Regions from separate parts of the Klebsiella oxytoca genome, predicted to be linked through region 3. Evidence: predicted binding sites of a transcription regulator. Region 3 holds the regulator's gene; each other region holds the start of a gene.
The links. Region 3 encodes PurR, which represses purine synthesis genes. Its sites were predicted from a motif close to CANGCAAACGTTTGCNTG; they were not measured.

Region 1: pyrC (dihydroorotase) is a predicted target of PurR. The motif match lies at 2,938-2,955, and genes of this name have one in related genera.
Region 2: tusA (sulfurtransferase TusA) is a predicted target of PurR. The motif match lies at 4,190-4,207, and genes of this name have one in related genera.

What each region holds. Positions count from the first base shown of each region.
Region 1 covers NZ_CP046115.1:2,179,064-2,186,121, forward strand. The annotation lists gene solA (N-methyl-L-tryptophan oxidase) at 1-852, opposite strand, end outside; gene bssS (biofilm formation regulator BssS) at 977-1,231, opposite strand; gene dinI (DNA damage-inducible protein I) at 1,516-1,761, opposite strand; gene pyrC (dihydroorotase) at 1,832-2,878, opposite strand; gene GJ746_RS10035 (lipoprotein) at 3,001-3,561, opposite strand; gene grxB (glutaredoxin 2) at 3,697-4,344, opposite strand; gene mdtH (multidrug efflux MFS transporter MdtH) at 4,410-5,618, opposite strand; gene rimJ (ribosomal protein S5-alanine N-acetyltransferase) at 5,849-6,433, shown strand; gene GJ746_RS10055 (YceH family protein) at 6,443-7,058, shown strand, end outside.
Region 2 covers NZ_CP046115.1:5,065,705-5,072,762, forward strand. The annotation lists gene GJ746_RS23725 (DUF2500 domain-containing protein) at 1-121, opposite strand, end outside; gene GJ746_RS23730 (lysoplasmalogenase) at 264-890, shown strand; gene zntA (Zn(II)/Cd(II)/Pb(II) translocating P-type ATPase ZntA) at 969-3,173, shown strand; gene GJ746_RS23740 (DUF2004 domain-containing protein) at 3,242-3,736, shown strand; gene tusA (sulfurtransferase TusA) at 3,886-4,131, opposite strand; gene GJ746_RS23750 (7-cyano-7-deazaguanine/7-aminomethyl-7-deazaguanine transporter) at 4,423-5,088, shown strand; gene GJ746_RS23755 (DcrB family lipoprotein) at 5,162-5,719, shown strand; gene GJ746_RS23760 (MFS transporter) at 5,720-6,940, opposite strand.
Region 3 covers NZ_CP046115.1:3,053,914-3,060,971, reverse strand. The annotation lists gene punC (purine nucleoside transporter PunC) at 1-578, opposite strand, end outside; gene punR (DNA-binding transcriptional activator PunR) at 691-1,602, shown strand; gene purR (HTH-type transcriptional repressor PurR) at 1,621-2,646, opposite strand; gene GJ746_RS14225 (YnhF family membrane protein) at 2,943-3,032, shown strand; gene GJ746_RS14220 (MFS transporter) at 3,198-4,364, shown strand; gene sodB (superoxide dismutase [Fe]) at 4,420-5,001, opposite strand; gene GJ746_RS14210 (C40 family peptidase) at 5,249-6,103, opposite strand; gene grxD (monothiol glutaredoxin 4) at 6,443-6,790, shown strand; gene rnt (ribonuclease T) at 6,843-7,058, opposite strand, start outside.

The DNA.
Region 1 (7,058 bases), 870 kb from region 3:
GCCGTCTGTTGCCACTGAGCCAAAGGGTTTTCGCTCTTCTGGCGCGGAAATAGGTTGCCCACCGTTATGCTTGCCGATTTTTAATTCATTATCTTCTGCGGGAAAACCGTAAAAATGATCGCCATTCGGTAACTCGCCGGTAAACGCCGGGAAGTTGTTTTTACTGCTGTAACGGCCATCCGCCTGAAACCAGGCGAAGACTTTACGCACAGGCTGGACAGGGAGATCGGGCAGCAGGCGCGTTACCCAGGTTCCGGCGCTGACCAGGAGTTTTTTGCCGTGGTACTCACCATCGAGCGTCTCCACCGTGACGCCGTCCGGCTGGTGCTGAATGGCGGTAACCGGGCAGTTGAACAGCTGTGCGGCTCCCGCTTCACGGGCAAGACGAATCCATGTTTCAACGGCCAGCTCGCTGCGCAGTATCCCGGACCCAGGCTCAAATATCGCCCGATAATCATCAGGTACGCGAATTTCCGGCCAGCGGGACATTACCCCCTGTGCGTCCATTTCTTCAACATTGAGCTGGAACTTGTGTGCGCTGCTGGCAACATTGCGCAGGAATTCGGAATCGGCAGGCCCGAGGTTGATAACCCCTGTACATTCAAAAACGGTCTCACCGCTGGCGGCGGCAAGCTCATCCCACAGCTTTTGCGCGCGCAGTAGTAGAGGGACATATCTTTCGCCTTCACCGTAGGCGTGGCGAATGAGTCGCGTCTTTCCGTGATGACTGCCTTCCTGATGAGGAGGTTGATGGGCATCAATCATCAGTACGTTAAGCCCCGCCTGCCGCGCATAATAGCCTGCAGCAGCGCCAACCGAGCCGCTACCAATAATGATAAGATCGTATTGCATGGTGAGTTCCAGGTTATTGCGTTGTTAGCAGGGTAATTAACAACCTTCTGCTACACAAGTCCGAAAATAATTCAGGCACCCGAAGGTGCCTGTTAAGTGAATATGTCGACATTTTTACTAACGCTTAATGCCTTCGATACTCATTTTCCTGGTATTCGCCAGATTCAATCTTCGCAATACCTGCTTCCAGAATAGAAATAAACTGACGCGCGACGTCCGTTGTTAGCCATAGCGTCTGGCCAATCTCTGCGTCTCTACTGCTTTCTTGAGCGGGGTTTTGGTAGTGTAAGCGCAACATCAGCGCATCGTAACTATCAACGGTGCTGATGTCCCATCCAACGAGGGGATGGGTCTGGATGACTTCATTATTCTTTTCCATCATAACCCCTTATTCGTATGTTAAAAGACAACAGTTCTCGAGGTTTAATGCATGTTTTCTGAAGCAAGTTAATTATATCAGTAGTCAAGAATAAACTCGAGAAATTTAATGAAATAGAGATACATAGGCTTCTGATTGTCGTTTTTTTACGCAAACCAGGGTCGAATATATGTTATTTATGAAGGCGCTAAGTAAAAGCAATAGGGGGCAGTCTGACTCTGAAAAATAAAAAAGCCGGGGCGACCCGGCAAAAAATAGCACAATGAGGGAGCAAATTTAATTGACTAGTCGCGGACAAACCAGTCGTCAGCGCTTTCCCACGTTTCTTGCAGGATTTCGCTAATCCGGTCTTTGTCTTCTTTCAGGCCGCCGATCACCGACAGATTGTTATTAGCCGCGTATCGAACCGTTACCTGACTTGTCGTGGAAGGAAACTGCTGTTCGATACGGCGAGAGAGTTCATTGTTCAGCGCATCTAAGGCGCCGTTGGGTAAGGCTGTTGATTTGGCGATAGAGACTTCAATACGCATAATTGCCCCCTGTGTAATTTACTGTTTATTTATACAGTAACGCATAGGTGTTTACAACAGGGGGGACTAATTATTTTTTCATTGTCCAGCGCACGGTTTCTCCGGCGAGGAACGGCACCAGCTCGTCACCGGGCAGAGGGATACTCTCTGCCACCAGGCTCTCTTCACGCACCAGCTCAACGTAGCCATCGTTGACTTCCAGACCATAGAAACGAGGGCCGTTAAATGAGCAGAAGGCTTCAAAGTGTTGCAGGGCGTTCATCTCTTCAAACACCGTGGCGTAGCTGCCCAGCGCGGTTGGCGCGTTAAAACAGCCTGCGCACCCGCAGCTGGCTTCTTTACGATGGCGGGCATGCGGGGCGGAATCAGTGCCGAGGAAAACGCGATCAAAACCGCTGGCAACCAGTTCACGCAGTGCCTGCTGATGAACATTACGTTTCAGAATTGGCAGGCAATAAAGGTGAGGGCGCACGCCGCCGACCAGCATATGATTGCGGTTAAACATCAGATGTTGCGGGGTGATGGTGGCCGCCAGGAGTTGGTTGCCTTCGCGCACGTATTCAGCGGCATCTTTGGTGGTGATATGTTCAAAGACGACCTTCAGTCCAGGCAGACGCTGGCGGAGCGGTTCCATCACCGTTTCGATAAACCGTGCTTCGCGGTCAAAAATATCGATATCCGGATGAGTGACTTCACCGTGAACCAGTAGCGGCATACCCAGCTTTTCCATACGTTCAAGTACCGGCATGATCGCATCAGTGCTGGTGACGCCGTGGCTGGAGTTTGTCGTTGCATTAGCCGGGTAGAGTTTGGCCGCGGTGAATACGCCCTCGCTAAATCCGCGCTCAAGCTCTGCCGGGTCGAGCGTATCGGTAAGATAGCAGGTCATTAGCGGCGTAAAATCATGCTCTGCAGGGATAGCCTCGATAATACGCTGGCGATAGGCAATGGCGGCGTCGACGGTCGTGACAGGCGGTACCAGATTCGGCATCACGATCGCCCGGCCATAAAACTCACTGGTATAAGGCACGACGGTTTTTAGCATATCGTCATCGCGCAGATGGATATGCCAGTCGTCAGGGCGGCGAATTTTCAATACCTGGGATTGTGCTGTCATGGAAGGCTCCGGCTAATAGTGTCAGTCATCAGGGCTGTTTTTGCCGGGCACTAAGGATAAGCGTAAACGTTTTCCTTTGCATCAACTTCCGTAAAAAAACGGGCGCTTCAGCGCCCGGACGATTAGTTAGTGAAGGGGATGACGATCTCTCCCGGTTTCACTTCAATACCTTTAGCATACTTTTTCGCCAGTGCTTCACCCGCGCTGGCATCTTCGCGCAGCACATACGCAGGCTGTTGATTGAAGTAGCTACGCAGAGATTGATTCAGATAAGGGATCAGCGTTTGTACAACGGACTGTAGTTTTTCAGGCTGAACTTTCGCATCGACCACTTCCATCTCCTGCAGGAAGATGGCCCCTTTGTCTTTGTTGAAAACCGGTAGCGCTTTGAGCTTAAGGTCAATGGTCGCTTTCTGGTTCCCGAACAGTGAATTCAGATCTAAATTAGCCACGCCGCTCAATGTCACTTTGTTCGGCTCTTCACGACCAATGGCGCTGGTCAGGTTCTTCAGTTCAATATGGGCATCCGCAACGCCGGGCAGGCCAATATCCTTGGCGAAGTGGTTACGTTTCTGTAGCGCCTGGTTGATCTCCTGCTCACTCACGGAATATTGCGTAAGCTGGTTACAGCCGCTCAGCAGGCCGCTAACGATAAGCGCGGCCGCAATAAACATCTTTTTCATTGGATTCCTTAATGTCATGCCGTAGGTTCATCCTGACACAAAGCAGCATGGCCCGCTAGCGCTGTAGGTGCTAGCGGAAAAGACTGAAAAAGAAGCGTATGGCAGCGAAGGGGCCATCCTTTCGCTGCCCTGGGCTTAAATAGCCATAGAGGAGAGTAAGTTGATCTGCGTCTGTTTGGCCATATTGTCACGGTAGGCGGCCACGCGGCTCGGCCAGTTTACCCCTGCCACCAGCGTCAGATTCCTTAACAGAGGGAAGAGATGAATATCATCTTCAGACAGTTCTCCGTTGACGGCATTTGGCTGGACGACCAGTTTATCCAACGCTCGCAGATCGTCGCTGATATTCTTAATCAGACCGGGTGAGTGCGCGAGATGATCGGCAAAGCTGCCGATAGCCGCCTCTTTATTCTTTACAAAATAAGCGCGCGCCTCTGGCGTCGAAAATTCATCAAATGCAGATTTGGCAAAACGCGGCATCAACAGACGGTTAGCGTAGCCGTTGACCTTGCGCAGCCAGGTTTCAATAGCTGGGTTACGCGGTCCGGTAAGCAGCGGTTTGCCATCAAGTTTATCGACATAATGCACGATATCCATGCTTTCCGGCATGTAACGGCTATCGTCTTTTTGCAGGATTGGCACCATTTTCTGACCGATCATTCTGGTGGGGGTTGAGTCATCATCCTCCAGGAGCGCGATCGTTTCGACGGGGATATTTTTCAGGCCGAAAATCATGCGGGCTTTCAGGCAGAACGGGCAGTGATCGTAGATATATAATTTCACGTTTCTCCTCCATATTTGCTGAACATCCTCAATTCAGTATGGAGGAGAAACCGGGGGCCGGCAAATCAGGTGCGCGGCTCCAGCATGCCGGAAGCCGAACGTTTCGGGCTAAACTGCCACCACAGGGCAATAAACGTTGCCAGTCCGATAACCCCGAGCATGAGCCATGGTAGCTCCGGTTGACCCGCGGCTTTACCCGCATCGAACAACCAGCCGCCGCCTGCGTAGCCGAAAGCGCCGCCAAAGGCGAGCCCCAGGCGGCTAAAGCCCATATAGCTTCCGCGCGCTCTGGCATCTGCCAGCGAGGCCCCCAGCGTTTCACGCGCGGGCTCGGCGATGATTGAGCCAATATAAAATACGCAGATCAGCGTAAACAGCTGTTGAAGGTTGCTGCTAAGGCCAATCGGCATCATCGCCAGGGTCATGATCAACAGCCCGGCCATCAGGCGATGCTCAAGACGAAAGCGTTTTTCGCTCCAGCGAGCAATCGGATACAGCAGCGTTAACGAAATGGCTGCTTCAATGGCATACATCCATTTTACCGCAGTCGGAGAACCCGCAATATCGTTAACCATGATCGGCAGCATTAACATTACCTGTACCGCTAACATGTAATATCCGGTCAATGTCAAAACGTAGGTGACAAAGCGTTTATCACGCAGCACGCGTCCCAGCCCCTCGCGGACCGGCGTTTTTACCGTTGACAGCTTCCATGCCGGAAGATACCAGGCGTTGAATGCCGCACAGGCGATAAACAGGACGGCTCCCGCGCTACAAACCAGACGAAAATCATATTGCAGAAGCCAGCTGCCCAGCAGCGCGCCGATCACGGCCCCTGCGCTGTCTTGCATCATCAGGATAGAAAAGAAACGTCCACGCTGATGCGGGCGTACCAGCTTGACGACCAGCGCCGCCCGCGGCGGATCGAACAGCGTACCGCCGAGACCCGAAAGAATGCAGGAGAGCCACAGAACCCATGGCTCATGGGCTACGGCCATCGCTGCGAAACCCGCCGCGCGCATCAGCATACCGATAACGATCATCGGTTTGGCCCCAAAACGGTCGGCAATCGCACCGCCAAATATTCCCAGTCCCTGCTGCACAAGTTGACGCAGGCCGAGTGCGATCCCGACCATCAGAGCAGCCCATCCCATCTGATCGACAAAGCGAATTGAGATGAGCGGGAAGACGACGAAAAAGCCGAGCACGACCAGCATGTTATCGACTAACAGGAAATATTTACCCAGGCTCCTTGCCTGCGAGACGCGGGACATTTCCCCTCCCGGGAAAAAATAAGGATAAGCTCTGACATTCTGCGGGGTTAATGGCTATTTTCCCAGCTAACTGGCGACAATATTTTTTTATCAAAATGCAAGAACGATAGAGGCTATTCATCGAAAAGCAGAGATGGTGCAGAAAATGGTATGTTGCTGTTTTCACACCAGCGTGCAGGACAGGTATAGTTAAGTCAGCAAGTATTGCGTCAGGGGAACAGGAGAGGGGAATGTTTGGCTATCGCAGTAACGTACCGAAGGTGCGTTTGACGACGGACCGGCTGGTGGTACGGCTGGTGCACGATCGTGACGCCTGGCGTCTGGCCGATTATTACGCGGAGAATAAAGGGTTCTTAAAACCCTGGGAGCCGGTACGCGATGACAGCCACTGTTATCCTTCCGGCTGGCAGGCGCGTTTATCGATGATTTCAGAATTCCATAAACAGGGTTCAGCATTTTATTTTGCGCTGCTCGATCCGGAAGAAAAAGAGATTATCGGCGTGGCGAATTTTTCGAATGTAGTGCGCGGGTCGTTTCATGCCTGCTACCTCGGCTATTCCATCGGTGAGAAATGGCAAGGTCAGGGGCTGATGTTTGAAGCGCTGACTTCAGCTATCCGCTATATGCAGCGCACGCAGCATATCCATCGCATAATGGCAAACTACATGCCGCATAATCAGCGCAGCGGTGGTTTACTGGCGCGTTTGGGATTTGAAAAAGAGGGTTACGCCAAAGATTACCTGCTTATTGATGGGCAATGGCGCGATCATGTACTGACGGCGTTGACGACACCGGACTGGACCCCGGGTCGCTAAGGAGACATCATGAAATACCAGTTAACCGCGCATGAAGCGCGCGTCATTGGCTGCCTGCTGGAAAAGCAGGTCACCACGCCGGAGCAGTATCCCCTGTCGGTTAATGCGGTGGTAACCGCTTGTAACCAGAAAACGAACCGTGAGCCGGTGATGTCGCTCAGCGAAAGCGATGTTCAGGATTTGCTGGATACCTTAGTGAAGCGCCATTATTTGCGTACGGTGAGCGGTTTTGGCAACCGAGTGACCAAATATGAACAGCGCTTCTGTAATTCTGAATTTGGCGACCTGAAATTAACTCCTGCGGAAGTCGCTATCGTGACGACACTGTTGCTGCGCGGGGCGCAGACTCCCGGTGAGCTGCGTGGCCGTGCCCAGCGCATGCATGAATTCAGCGATATGGCGGAGGTCGAACGCGTGCTGGAAAATCTGGCTACCCGGGAAGATGGCCCTTATGTTGCGCGCCTGCCTCGGGAGCCGGGAAAACGCGAGAGCAGATATATGCATCTGTTCTGCGACGATATGGATTCGCTGATTACCGCCGTTGAAGCCGTATCGCCGCCCGGTGACGATCTGCAGCTTCGCGTTGAGGCGCTGGAGGCGGAAGTTGCCGAACTGAAAGCGCGTC
Region 2 (7,058 bases), 2.0 Mb from region 3:
TTTGCAGCAGCGGCGCGGCGTCGTTCTCCATCTTTTCCCGACGCTGCTGCACATAGCGATACGACGCGGCAACCGCAATGATGGCAACGGCAACCATAAAAAACAGCGGAACTTTACTCATTGACCTTGTCCCCAGGAATTATCAGGAATAAGAGTACAGCGGCTTGATTATCATTGTCATCTTCCTCTGCAAACCACTACACTGAGACTCAGTGCCGTAAGTACAAACACTTACTTAATGATAACAGATACAGGGACTTACTATGCTTTGGTCGTTTATTGCTGTCTGTTTCTCCGCAATTCTCTATATCGATGCATCCTGGCGTGGGCCCGCCTGGCGTTGCTGGGTGTTTAAACCCGTCACGCTGCTCCTGCTTCTGCTGCTGGCCTGGCAAGCGCCAATGTTTAACGCCATCAGCTATCTGGTGCTGGCGGGGCTTTGCGCCTCGCTGGTTGGCGACGCGCTGACCCTGTTGCCTCGTCAACGGGTGATGTACGCCGTGGGAGCATTTTTTCTCTCTCATCTGCTCTACACCATCTGGTTTGCCAGCCAGCTAACGCTCTCGTTCTTCTGGCCGCTGCCGCTGGTGCTGTTGATCCTCGGCGCCCTGCTGCTGGCGATTATCTGGACGCGTCTGGAAGAGATGCGAATGCCGGTGTTTACCTTTATCGCCATGACGCTGGTAATGGCCTGGTTAGCCGGGGAGCTGTGGTTCGCCCGTCCGACGGATACGGCACTGTCCGGCTTCGCTGGCGCAGCCTCCCTGCTGCTCGGTAACGCAGTCTGGCTCGTCAGTCATTACCGCCGCCGCTTCCGCGCCGATACCGCAATCTCTACGGCATTTTACTTCGCCGGTCACTTCCTGATCGTCCGCGCGCTTTATTTGTAATTAAGCGCTTGACTCTGGAGTCGACTCCAGAGTGTATCCTTCGGGTAATGAGAAAATTATCATTACCCGGAGGGTCCTATGTCGGCTCCAGAATCGCAGGATAAAAAAGTCCCACAATTCTCATCATTAAAATTCACGCCAGCCGCGCAGCCTTCCGAAAGCTGCTGTGCGGATCGCGCCTGCAGCAGCGAAACCGCCGCTGACAATGAAGCGTTGCGTCACGCCCGCTATAGCTGGCTGGTAGAAGGTATGGATTGCGCGGCCTGCGCGCGCAAGGTCGAAACCGCCGTCCGCCAGGTGCCGGGAGTCAGCCAGGTTCAGGTGCTGTTTGCCACCGAAAAGCTGCTGGTTAACGCCGATGGCGATGTTCGCCCGCAAATTGAAAGCGCGGTGCGCGCTGCGGGTTACCAGCTACGCGATGAAAACGCCCCCCGACAAGAGGAGTCAGCCTCGTGGCTGCGCGAAAATCTGTCGCTCATTACCCTGGTCGTCATGATGGCCTTGAGCTGGGGGCTGACGCAGCTCAATCCGCCTCTTGGCGAAATCGCCTTCATCGCGACGACTCTTGTCGGCCTGTGGCCGGTCGCCCGCCAGGCAGTACGTCTGATCAAAAGCGGCAGCTGGTTCGCCATTGAAACGCTGATGAGCGTAGCGGCTATCGGCGCGTTGTTCATCGGCGCTACCGCTGAAGCGGCGATGGTGCTGCTGCTGTTCTTAATCGGCGAACGTCTTGAGGGCTGGGCCGCCAGCCGCGCACGGCAAGGCGTCAGCGCCTTGATGGCGCTGAAACCCGACACGGCAATCCGCGTGCGCGACGGCGTGCGTGAAACCGTAGCCCAGCGCGACCTGCGCCCCGGCGACGTGATTGAAGTCGCCGCCGGAGGCCGCCTGCCCGCCGATGGCCAGCTGCTCTCCCCCTTCGCCAGCTTTGATGAAAGTGCGTTAACCGGTGAATCCGTACCGGTAGAGCGTAAGGCCGGGGAACGCGTGGCGGCCGGCGCCACCAGCGTCGATCGTCTGGTACAGCTAACGGTTATCTCCGAACCCGGCGACAGCGCTATCGATCGCATCCTTAAGCTGATTGAAGAAGCGGAAGAGCGCCGCGCGCCGATTGAGCGTTTTATCGATCGCTTTAGCCGCATCTATACCCCGGCAATTATGGTCGTTGCGCTGCTGGTGGCTGTTGTTCCGCCGCTGCTGTTTGCGGGCGCCTGGCTACCGTGGATCTATAAAGGCTTAACGCTGCTGCTGATTGGCTGTCCGTGCGCGCTGGTGATCTCTACCCCGGCGGCGATTACCTCCGGGCTGGCGGTGGCGGCGCGTCGCGGCGCGCTGATTAAAGGCGGAGCGGCGCTGGAGCAGTTAGGCCGCGTGCGCCAGGTGGCGTTTGATAAAACCGGTACTCTCACTATCGGCCAGCCGCGCGTCACCACCGTTATTTCGACCGCAGACATCAATGAAAACGAGCTGCTGGCGCTGGCGGCTGCCGTGGAACAAGGCTCCAGCCATCCGTTAGCCCAGGCCGTCGTACGGGAAGCAGAGCAGCGAGAGCTGGTTATTCCGTTGGCTCAAGACCAGCGCGCGCTGGCCGGCTCCGGTATTGAAGCGCAGGTCGAAGGGCGCCGGGTGCTGATTTGCGCCGCCGGTAAAAATAGCGCTCCGCAGTACGATGAACGTATTCAGCAGCTGGAAAGCGCCGGACAGACGGTTGTACTGGTCATGCGCGATGAGACCCTGCTGGGGATTCTGGCGTTGCGCGATACGCTGCGCGATGATGCTCGCCAGGCGGTGGATGAGCTCCATCAGTTAGGCGTTCAGGGGGTCATACTTACCGGCGACAACCCGCGCGCGGCGGCGGCCATCGCCAGCGAACTGGGGCTGGAGTTCCGCGCCGGGCTGCTACCTGCGGATAAAGTACAGGCGGTCATGGCGCTTAACGCACAGGCGCCGCTGGCGATGGTCGGCGACGGTATCAACGATGCGCCGGCAATGAAAGCGGCGACCATCGGCATCGCCATGGGCAGCGGCACCGACGTTGCCCTGGAGACCGCCGACGCGGCTCTGACCCATAATCGCCTGACCGGACTGGCGCAGATGATTTCGCTGGCGCGCGCCACCCACGCCAATATCCGCCAGAATATCGCCATCGCTTTGGGTCTGAAGGGAGTTTTCCTGGTCACCACCCTGCTCGGTCTGACCGGCCTGTGGCTGGCGGTACTGGCGGATACCGGGGCAACGGTGCTGGTCACCGCCAACGCGTTGCGGTTGTTGCGTAAAAAATAATGATCTCCCCAGCGGCGTGAAAAATCCATTAAACTAATGCCTCTTTGAACATAAGGAACATGTAGAAAATGGCCATTACGTTAAACACGGCACGCTGGGGAACGCTCAACATCGATGAAGATGATGGATTCGCGGAAATCGTTATGCTGACGGTAAACGGCAAACAGCGGAATGTCTGGCTGAATATATTTGAGGATGTACTGCCCGCAACGCCAGCAGCGAAAATCATCGCGTTGCTTGATAGCGTCCCTACCTGCGAAGAGCAGATCCAAAACATGCTCGTCCGGGAGGCGGGAGAAAACGCCTTTATTGATGATTTTCTTGAATATGTACAGGAATATGACGAAGAAACATTGCAGACGTTAAATATTACAACGCCGACCCGGCTCATCTGCGCCAAAAGCCTCATCCTGCGCGGTGTAGGGATTTGGCTGGCCGCTCCCGCGCCGGGTACTCTGAGCATGACGCTGGATTATGGGCTGCCAGAAGAGTTTTCCGACCAGTTGCTGGTATTTGATTTTGATGAAAACAGCACCCTGCGTGACATTTCCTGGGAAAGCTAAGCCCGGATAAAGAACGCATCGTGCCGCAATCAGGTATGTCTCTGACTGAAATATTCTGCGCTCTTTGCCCGGGTTACAGGTTAGTGCGGTCTGGTTTTTTATAGCCCGGACAGGTACGCAGCACCGCCTCCGGGGCAACCTGAAGCAGATCAGTGGCTTTTACGAATCAGATAACGGTACGGCAGCGCCTCGGTTTCCTGCGCCAGCAGCTCATGCTCCATAAAGCGGCAGAAACCGGGAATATCGCGGGTGGTCGCCGGATCGTCGGCAACGATTAGCAGCGTTTCGCCCACCGGCATCGTACGCACGGTCTTGCGCACCATCATTACCGGTTCCGGGCAACGAAGCCCCTGCGCATCAAGCGTATGGTCAGGGCTGGAGAAAAGTTCGCTCATTTTCATCTCACATTAACAAAACGGCCCTAGTTTACCCCCAGTTTGCCAGTACGCAAGCCAGGTTAACGTTTGCGCGAAAAACAACCATTGCATTACTCCCCCAACGCAGTATCATGCAGCCGTTTTTATTGGGTTCCCTCACCCCAACTCTCTGGCCCTAAATGGTTCGAGTTGCAGAAAGGCGACGACGCAATGAATTCCCAGGAGCTTACCTAAGTAAGTGACTGGGATCAGCGAGGAAAGTTAACGCATCTGCAGCTTGAAGTATGACGGGCATAAAAAGGTCACAATATGAATCCGTTTACTTCTCTTCAGCGTAAAAAAGCGCTGTTCTGGCTATCGCTTTTCCATCTGCTGGTCATTACCTCCAGTAACTATCTGGTACAGCTACCGATCTCCATTTTTGGTTTTCATACCACCTGGGGCGCGTTCAGCTTTCCGTTTATTTTCCTCGCCACCGATTTAACGGTGCGGATTTTCGGCGCTCCGCTGGCGCGACGCATTATCTTTGCGGTCATGGTCCCGGCGCTGCTTATCTCCTACGCGGTTTCCGCGCTGTTCTATATGGGCGAGTGGCAGGGTTTTGCCGCATTAGCCAGCTTTAACCTGTTTGTCGCCCGTATCGCCACCGCCAGCTTTATGGCTTACGCGCTGGGGCAAATCCTCGACGTCCACGTCTTTAATCGCCTGCGTCAGAACCGCCGCTGGTGGCTGGCGCCCACCGCGTCCACTCTTTTCGGCAACGTCAGCGATACCCTGGCCTTCTTCTTTATCGCCTTCTGGCGCAGCCCGGATCCGTTTATGGCGGCGCACTGGGGCGAAATCGCCATCGTTGATTACTGCTTCAAAGTGCTGATTAGCATTGTATTTTTCCTGCCAATGTATGGCATGTTGTTGAATATGCTGCTGAAAAAGCTGGCAGATAAATCTGATTTATCCGCATTCCAGCCAGGTTAAGAGTACTGGCGAAACGATGTGATAAGATAAGCGAATGAGCCGTTAATGGCCGTTTATCGAAAGGAAGATGTCAATGCGCAATTTGGTTAAATATGTCGGTATTGGCCTGCTGGTTATGGGGCTTGCGGCCTGTGATAACAGCGACACAAAAACGCCGACTGCCGGGGCTGCTGCAGAAAGCAACGCCAGCGGGCAACCTGTTAATCTGCTGGACGGCAAACTGAGCTTCTCCTTGCCTGCCGGTATGACCGATCAGAGCGGCAAGCTGGGCACCCAGGCCAACAATATGCACGTCTATTCTGATGCCACCGGGCAGAAAGCGGTAATCGTGATTGTCGGCGACAGCACTAATGAAGATCTGGCCGTCATGACTCAGCGTCTGGAAGAGCAGCAGCGCAGCCGCGACCCGCAGCTGCAGGTTGTGAGCAACAAATCCATTGAGGTTAAAGGTCATACTCTGCAGCAGCTGGACACCATCATCTCCGCCAAAGGCCAGACCGCCTGGTCTTCGGTGATTCTCGGTAAGGTTGATGACAAACTGCTGACGCTGCAAATCACGCTGCCAGCAGACAACCAGCAGAAGGCGCAGACCGAAGCGGAAAATATTATTAACACCCTCGTCATCCAGTAACTACTGGCCTGACGCAGCGGCCTTCGGTTCACTGACCGGGGGCCGTTTTTTTAACCGCCACCCCAGCAGCAGCGCTATCGCAACCAGCCCCGCCGTCGCCAGATAGATCGAAGAAATGCCCGTCCACGCCATCAGCAGCCCGGCAAGCGGACCGGTTACTCCCAGGGAGAGGTCCATAAAGACCGTATAGGTTGCCAGCGCAGACCCCTGATTTTGCTGCGGCACGGCCTTCACCGCCACCACGCCAAGCGCCGGGAAAACTAACGAAAAACCAGCTCCGGCAAAGAAAGTACCGATTTTCGCCATCAGCGGCGTGTGCGCGAATCCGACTAACAGCAGCCCGATAATCTCGACGACAAAACAGATCATCGCTACGTTCAACCCGCCGAGACGGTTGATTCCGTTGGGAAACAGCAGGCGAGTGCCGACGAAGGCGCAGCTAAACAACGTCAGGGCGAAGGCCGCACCGTCCCAGCCTTTGGCTTCATAAAACAGGGTGATAAAGGTGGCGATCACGCCAAAACCAGCAGATGCCAGCGCCAGAGCCATTCCGTAGAGCCAGACGCGCCCCAGCACCGCGCGAAACGACATCGCTTTTCCCTTGCCCGCTTTCACCGCCGCTCTCGGCAATGCACACAGCACGGCCACCAGCGCCACTGCCATAATCGTCAACGCCAGCCCGTGCAGGCCAATCAGCGAATAACAGAGCACGCCAAGCGGTGCGCCCATTGCCATCGCCCCGTAGGTCACAATCCCGTTCCAGGAAATAACCCGCCCGATATGCAGCGACCCGACCACCCCGACGCCCCATAGCGTGGAGCCGGTTCCCGCAAAGCTCTGCCCGATGCCGAGAATAACGCGCCCAAGACACAACAGCGCGAGGCTAACAACGGGCCAGCCGTCGCTGAACGCCGCCAGCAGATAGCACAGCCCGCTCAGAAAACAGCCGCACAGACCGAATACGACAATTTTTTTCGGCCCCAGCAGGTCTGCGTAGCGCCCGGCGTGAGGCCGGCTCAGCAATGTCGCGAAATACTGAAGGCTAATCACCAGCCCGGCCCAGAAAGCGCTAAACCCCATCACATCATGAACATAGCCGGGCAGCACCGCCAGCGGCAGGCCAATGGTCAGGTAGCTGGCAAAGTTAAAAATAACGACAGAGACAATCCGCAGATTGAGGCGCAATCCATTGAGCGCCGGTTCGGCGACGTTTTCAGGCATCGGGTTCCACCAGATTTTTACAACAGTGTTTCGTTTCTATCATGCCACGCGTTATAAATCAGCAGCCAGATTAGGATTCTCGGAAACAAGCCAGCCGCTACACTTAATCAAAATCATA
Region 3 (7,058 bases):
TGCTGCACGTCAGCAATCGGCTTATTTGCCGGTTTCAGTCGCAGCGCGGGCAGCATCAGCAGCAGAGTAATGGCGAACAGAACGGCAAAAATAGCCTGCCATTCGAAGTGGACCAGCAGCCAGCTGCCGAGCAGCGGCGCCAGCGCCGGGGATAAACCTACCAGCGGCATAATGGCGGCGAAAATTCGGTTGGTTTTTTGCGCAGGATAATAATCGGTTACCATCGCCTGCCAGGTCACCGCGGCGGCACAAACCCCCAGGGCCTGAATAAAACGCAGCGCCAGCATCAGCGTGGCATCGCGAACCCATAGCATCCCCAGACAGCCAATAGCGAATATGGCCAGGCCGCTCAACAGCACCGGTTTACGACCATAACGATCGGAGAGCGGTCCCCAGAAAAGCTGCCCAAGCGCAAAGCCCGCAAGGAATAAGCTCAGGCTGGCGCTGATGGAGGCGGCGGAAGTATTCAGATCCTGCTGCATGGCGGCGAATGCCGGTAAATACATATCGGTTGCCAGAAAGCCCAGCACGCTCAATCCGGCCAGCCAGACTAAAAATCCTTTTCGAGGTTGTTGCATAATCTTCTCTTTTTAGTGATGCAGGTACGATGGCGCAGAGTGTAGGGAGTGCATAACGTCTTGTGAAACGCTAATATTTGTCAGGTGAATTCAAAAATTTTGCAGGCAGAAAATGTGGTCTGAATACTCTCTTGAAGTTGTCGATGCTGTCGCCCGCAACGGCAGCTTTAGCGCCGCCGCGCAGGAGCTGCACCGCGTCCCCTCGGCGGTCAGCTATACCGTACGCCAGCTGGAGGAGTGGCTGGCGGTACCGCTATTTGAACGTCGCCACCGGGATGTGGAATTAACGCCTGCCGGGGTCTGGTTTTTACAAGAGGGGCGCTCTGTTATCAAAAAAATGCAGATCACCCGCCAGCAGTGCCAGCAGATAGCTAACGGCTGGCGCGGGCAGCTCTCTATCGCGGTGGATAACATCGTCAAGCCCACGCGTATGCGCCAGATGATCGTTGATTTCTATCGTCATTTTGATGACGTAGAACTGATCGTTTTTCAGGAGGTGTTTAACGGCGTCTGGGATGCGTTGGCCGACGGGCGCGTGGAGTTAGCCATCGGCGCGACGCGCTCAATTCCGGTCGGTGGACGCTATGCCTTTCGCGATATGGGGATGCTGAGCTGGGACTGCGTTGTCGCGAGCCACCATCCTCTGGCAAAAATGGCCGGGCCACTGAGCGATGATCTGTTGCGCAACTGGCCGTCGTTGGTGAGAGAGGATACTTCACGCTCGCTGCCGAAGCGAACCACCTGGCTGTTGGATAACCAGAAGAGGGTGGTTGTGCCGGACTGGGATGCCTCCGAGACCTGCCTCTCCGCCGGACTGTGCATCGGAATGGTGCCCGGGCATTTAGCGCGTCCGTGGCTTGATAGCGGCGAATGGACGGCTCTGGAACTGGAAAATCCTTTCCCGGATGCCGCGTGCTGCCTGACGTGGCAGCAAAGCGATGCCTCTCCGGCTCTATTATGGTTGCTGGATTATCTTGGTGATAGCGAAACGTTAAATCGGGAGTGGCTGCGGGCGCCGGAATAACCGGCGCCGCGGGAAGGACTAACGGCGGTAATCAACAAACGGACCATCGGCCACAGAACGGCGCTCGACCAGACGCGGATGAACCTCAATCGACTGAGAAACTTCACGCTTATTGACGATTCTGTCCAGCAGCATATTGAAGGCCGCTTCGCCCAGAGAGTCTTTAGGCTGATGGATAGTGGTCAGCGCCGGGCTGAAGTAGCGGGCGTTGCGCACGTTATCATACCCGATCAGCGAAATATCCTGCGGTACGCGCAGACCCATTTCATCCGCCGCGCAGATTGCGCCCATCGCCATGATATCCCCGCCGCAGAAAATTGCCGTAGGGCGATGATGCTGGCTGAGAATTTGCTGCATGGCGCGGTAGCCGGATTCCGGTTCAAAATCACCCTGTACAATCCAGTGCTCCGGGATCTTAATCTGCGCTTCTTCCATCGCTTTCATAAAGCCGGCCAGTCGACCTGCGCCGGTATTACGTTCCAGAGGTCCAGGAATGGCGCCGATCTCGCGATGTCCGCGCTCAACAAGGTAGCGACCGGCGATATAGCCGCCTTCAAAGGCGTTATCAATCACCGCATCGGTAAAGTCGGCTTTCGCTTCGCCCCAGTCCATGACGACCATCGGAATGTGGCGATACTCTTCCAGCATGCTTAACACCGATTCCGGGTACTCGGAACACATCACCAGCAGGCCATCTACGCGTTTTTGCGCCATCATTGAAAGGTAAGCGCGCTGTTTCTCCGGATCGTTCCAGGCATTGCCAAGAATCAGGGTATAACCCTTCTGAAAGCAGCTTTTCTCAACGGATTCAATTATTTCAGCAAAATAGGCCGCTTCGCTGCTGGTCGCCAGCAGGCCAATAGATTTGGTGTGATTCACCTTCAGGCTGCGGGCGACGGCGCTGGGGGAGTAATGCAGCTCTTTGATTGCCGCCCATACCGCATTGCGCGTCTCTTCCGCAACGAATCGGGTTTTGTTAATCACATGTGACACTGTTGTAGTGGAAACGTTTGCGCGTTTCGCTACATCTTTAATAGTTGCCATTACTTCTCACTCCAGACCTTGACCTGAACGTCTGTTTATCGGTACGTAAACGTTTGCCTGTACACACCCTGACGCCAAAATTATTCATGGCATCACGTCGGGAAAACGACACAGAACGACAGGAAGGGGTCAATGGCCGATACGCTTTCAAATTAGCGTGGGATTTTGTCCGATCTTGGGGCAAAGGGGAAGAGCAAAAATGTGCATCACCCTAAATCCAGGAAGATTTTTACGCTAATCTGTGTAAAAATGAGCAAGCTCACTTTTCATGTGGGGATAATCAGGGGGAAAAATTGATGGATACAGATTTAAAGTTTTCGCTGACAACAACGATTATTGTTCTGGGTTTGATTGTCGCTTCAGGTTTGGTCGCCGTACTGCACTAATTTCACAATAAGGGAGAGGTCGCTCTCCCTTTTTCATTGCGCATTATTATCAATTTCGCAAAAATCTTTTGCCATTTCGTTTACTTTTGTTTTTCTGTGATTGATGTCATGCTTTTGACTTCTGATGAGATGCCGTCGCGAAAGGCGGCCTGATGGAGTTCTTGCATGAAAATCAATTTTCCCCTGCTCGCGCTGGCGGTCGGTGCTTTTGGCATCGGTACGACCGAGTTCTCCCCGATGGGGTTATTACCGGTTATCGCAAAAGGCGTGGATGTTTCAATTCCGGCCGCGGGAATGCTGATCAGCGCCTATGCAATCGGTGTCATGGTTGGCGCGCCGCTGATGACTCTGCTGCTCTCCCACCGCGCCCGCAGAAATGCGCTGATCTTTTTGATGGCGATTTTTACTCTCGGCAATGTGCTCTCTTCAATCGCACCTGATTACACCACGCTACTGCTGTCGCGTATCATTACCAGCCTTAATCACGGCGCATTCTTCGGCTTAGGATCGGTGGTTGCGGCAAGCGTGGTGCCAAAACATAAGCAGGCCAGCGCCGTGGCAACGATGTTTATGGGGCTGACCATTGCTAATATCGGCGGCGTTCCCGCAGCGACCTGGCTTGGCGAAACTATCGGCTGGCGCATGTCGTTTCTCGCAACCGCGGGGCTGGGCGTAGTGGCAATGATCGGCCTTTGGTTCTCTTTACCGAAGGGCAGCGCCGGCGAGCGCCCGAACGTGAAACAGGAGCTGTCGGTGCTGATGCGCCCGCAGGTACTGTCGGCGCTGCTGACGACCGTGCTGGGGGCAGGGGCGATGTTCACGCTGTATACCTACATTTCCCCCGTACTGCATACAATCACTCATGCCTCGCCGCTGTTTGTTACCGCGATGCTGGTGCTGATTGGCGTAGGCTTCTCGCTGGGTAACTACCTTGGCGGCAAGTTTGCCGACCGTTCCGTTTCCGGCACGCTGAAGGGCTTTCTTCTGCTTTTGATGGTTATCATGCTGGCGATACCGCTGTTAGCTCAGTCACAGGCGGGCGCGGCCATCAGCATGGTTGTGTGGGGCGCGGCGACCTTTGCGGTAGTTCCGCCTTTGCAGATGCGCGTGATGCGCGTCGCTCATGAAGCGCCGGGGCTCTCATCTTCGGTGAATATCGGCGCTTTCAATCTTGGGAACGCGCTGGGCGCGGCAGCGGGAGGAGCGGTAATTTCCGGAGGACTGGGATATGCGTTTGTGCCGGTGATGGGGGCGATAATTGCCGGCGTGGCGCTGCTGCTGGTGTTGTTCAGCGGCCGGTCGCAGCCGAAAGAGGCGTTCGCCAATCAATAATATTCTAAGGTGAGAAAAATAACCGCAGAAGCAGCAATGCCTCTGCGGTTCGCTTTTATGCTGCCAGATTAGCCGCCACAAACTTCCAGTTTACCAGCGCCCAGAAGTGCTCCAGATAGTTTGGACGAGCGTTGCGGTAGTCGATGTAGTAGGCATGCTCCCAGACATCCACGGTCAGCAGCGGAGTAGCGTCGCTGGTCAGCGGCGTGCCCGCGTTGCTGGTGGAGACAATCGCCAGGCTGCCATCGGCATTTTTCACCAGCCAGGTCCAGCCAGCGCCGAAGTTTTTTGCTGCCGCATCGGTAAATTTGGCTTTGAAATCAGCAAAGCTGCCGAAGGATTTAGCGATAGCTGCCGCCAGTTCACCTTGCGGCTCGCCGCCCGCGTTTGGCGCGAGGCAGTTCCAGTAGAAAGTGTGGTTCCAGACCTGTGCGGCGTTATTGAAGATACCACCGTCAGAGGAACGCACGATCTCTTCTAAGGTTTTACCTTCAAACGCGGTGCCTTTGATCAGGTTATTCAGGTTGGTGACATATGCCTGGTGGTGTTTACCGTAATGGTATTCCAGGGTTTCTGCGGAAATGTGCGGCGCCAGGGCGTCTTTTGCATATGGTAATGCAGGTAATTCGAACGACATTGCTACTCTCCTTTTTATCGTTATACCCGTCATATTTCCTGCTGCATCCTGGTCGGCTGTCTGCGCTTATCCGGTCTACCGGTTGGGCGTGCAGGCGCCGTTCCAGGCGCAAGAGCGCCTTGTGATGCGGCGGAATGATTTTGGGCATAGTACGCGCAATAACCCTGTATTGCGCAAGGTAATAGTAGCAAATTAAAAGATGTGGTAAAAGAGAGAGTTACCCTGTCGCCAAAGCAACAGGGCGCGATTAGCGAATGGTTTTCGGCGTCATGACCCGGCGCGCGCCGACGTAGTGGCGAACCCAGTAGTCTTCACTTAAGGAAGTTATCTGAATATCGCGGCCGGTGCGCGGCGACTGGATAAACTTGCCGTTGCCGACATAGACGCCAACGTGATCGGCGGTACCGCGGCCGCGGGTACGGAAGAAGACCAAATCACCGCTTTGCAGTTCGCCGCGATCGACAGGACGGGCGTCGCGCAGGTGATACATCTCATTCGCCGTGCGCGGAATACGAATTTTGACCAGATCTTTATAGGCGTAATAAACCAGACCGCTGCAATCGAAGCCGGTGCGCGGGGAGGTGCCACCCCAGCGATAAGGCTTGCCAATCTGATCCATCAGCTTCGACATGGCGGTCGTTTGCGCTTTTTGTACCCTGGCCTTATGCGCATCGGCGATGGTCAGCAGAGGTTCGTCGACAACAGGTTTGCAGCGGGTTTTATAGCCTTTACGCACCACGCACTTTTTCTGCACGCTCGCCGTTGCCATCCTGCTTTCCGCTATCGACTTTGTCGAGCTGGCGCACAGCTTTTTATAGCCCTTACGCAGGACGCATTTTTTGGCGGCGCTGGCGGTCTGGCGTGACGCGGTTAATTTAGTGCGGCTGGAGGTCGACGTTTTCTTGCTGGCGGTTTTGGCGGTGGTTTTGCTTTTGGAACTGACTGCTTTTTTCTTCCGCTCTGCGGTAGTGCCCTTAGCTGGATGCGCTTTAGGCTTAGAAGAAGCGTGCGTATGCCCTGTAGCATGCGCTAATGGCGGAAGTGAAATAGTTGTAAAAAGTAATGCACAGAGCGAAATCGCAATTTTGTTAAGACGCGCCACTGAGCAATCCCCTGATTAAATTACAGACATATACCTATGCCTGACGATGATTGACAAAACGCATCGATTCTAAAGCATAAAAACGCGGAGAGTTAATACTCTTTTGTATCAAAAGACTCGTTTGGTTAACATTTGCAAAAAAATGCGTCCGCGAGCCGTTTCCGTGTATGAAAAATGCGCAACGCGTTGCTGCGTATAATAATGAAATGATATTTTTGAGGCAACTTTTGCCTACAGAAGATAAAATGTGGCAAGTGAAAAAAATGTTATTATCGGTCCTGCGTTCAGAGCGCTACAATGACAAATAACTGCCGTAGAGATGTTTAAGGAAGCACGACAATGAGCACCACTTTAGAAAAAATCCAACGTCAAATCGCTGAAAACCCAATCCTGCTGTATATGAAAGGGTCTCCAAAACTGCCGAGCTGCGGTTTCTCCGCTCAGGCCGTTCAGGCGCTCTCCGCCTGTGGCGAACGTTTTGCCTACGTCGATATCCTGCAAAACCCGGACATCCGCGCAGAGCTGCCGAAATACGCTAACTGGCCGACCTTTCCGCAGCTGTGGGTTGACGGCGAGCTGGTCGGCGGCTGTGACATCGTGATTGAAATGTATCAGCGCGGCGAGCTGCAGCAGCTGATCAAAGAAACGGCGGCGAAGTATAATACTGACGAGCCGAAAGCAGAGTAATTTTGCTTCCCATAAAAAAGCGACTTCAGATGAAGTCGCTTTTTTTTATCTCTTATTCTTCGGCTACGGGCAGCGGCCAGCCGCCAAGACGCTTCCAGCGGTTGACAATTTCGCAGAACAGCTGGGCGGTTTGTTCGGTATCGTAAAGGGCCGAATGTGCCTGCGTACCATCAAATTCCATCCCTGCGGCAATGCAGGCTTTTGAAAGCACCGTTTGACCGAGCGCAAGTCCGCTCAGGGCAGCGGTATCGAAAGTAACGAACGGATG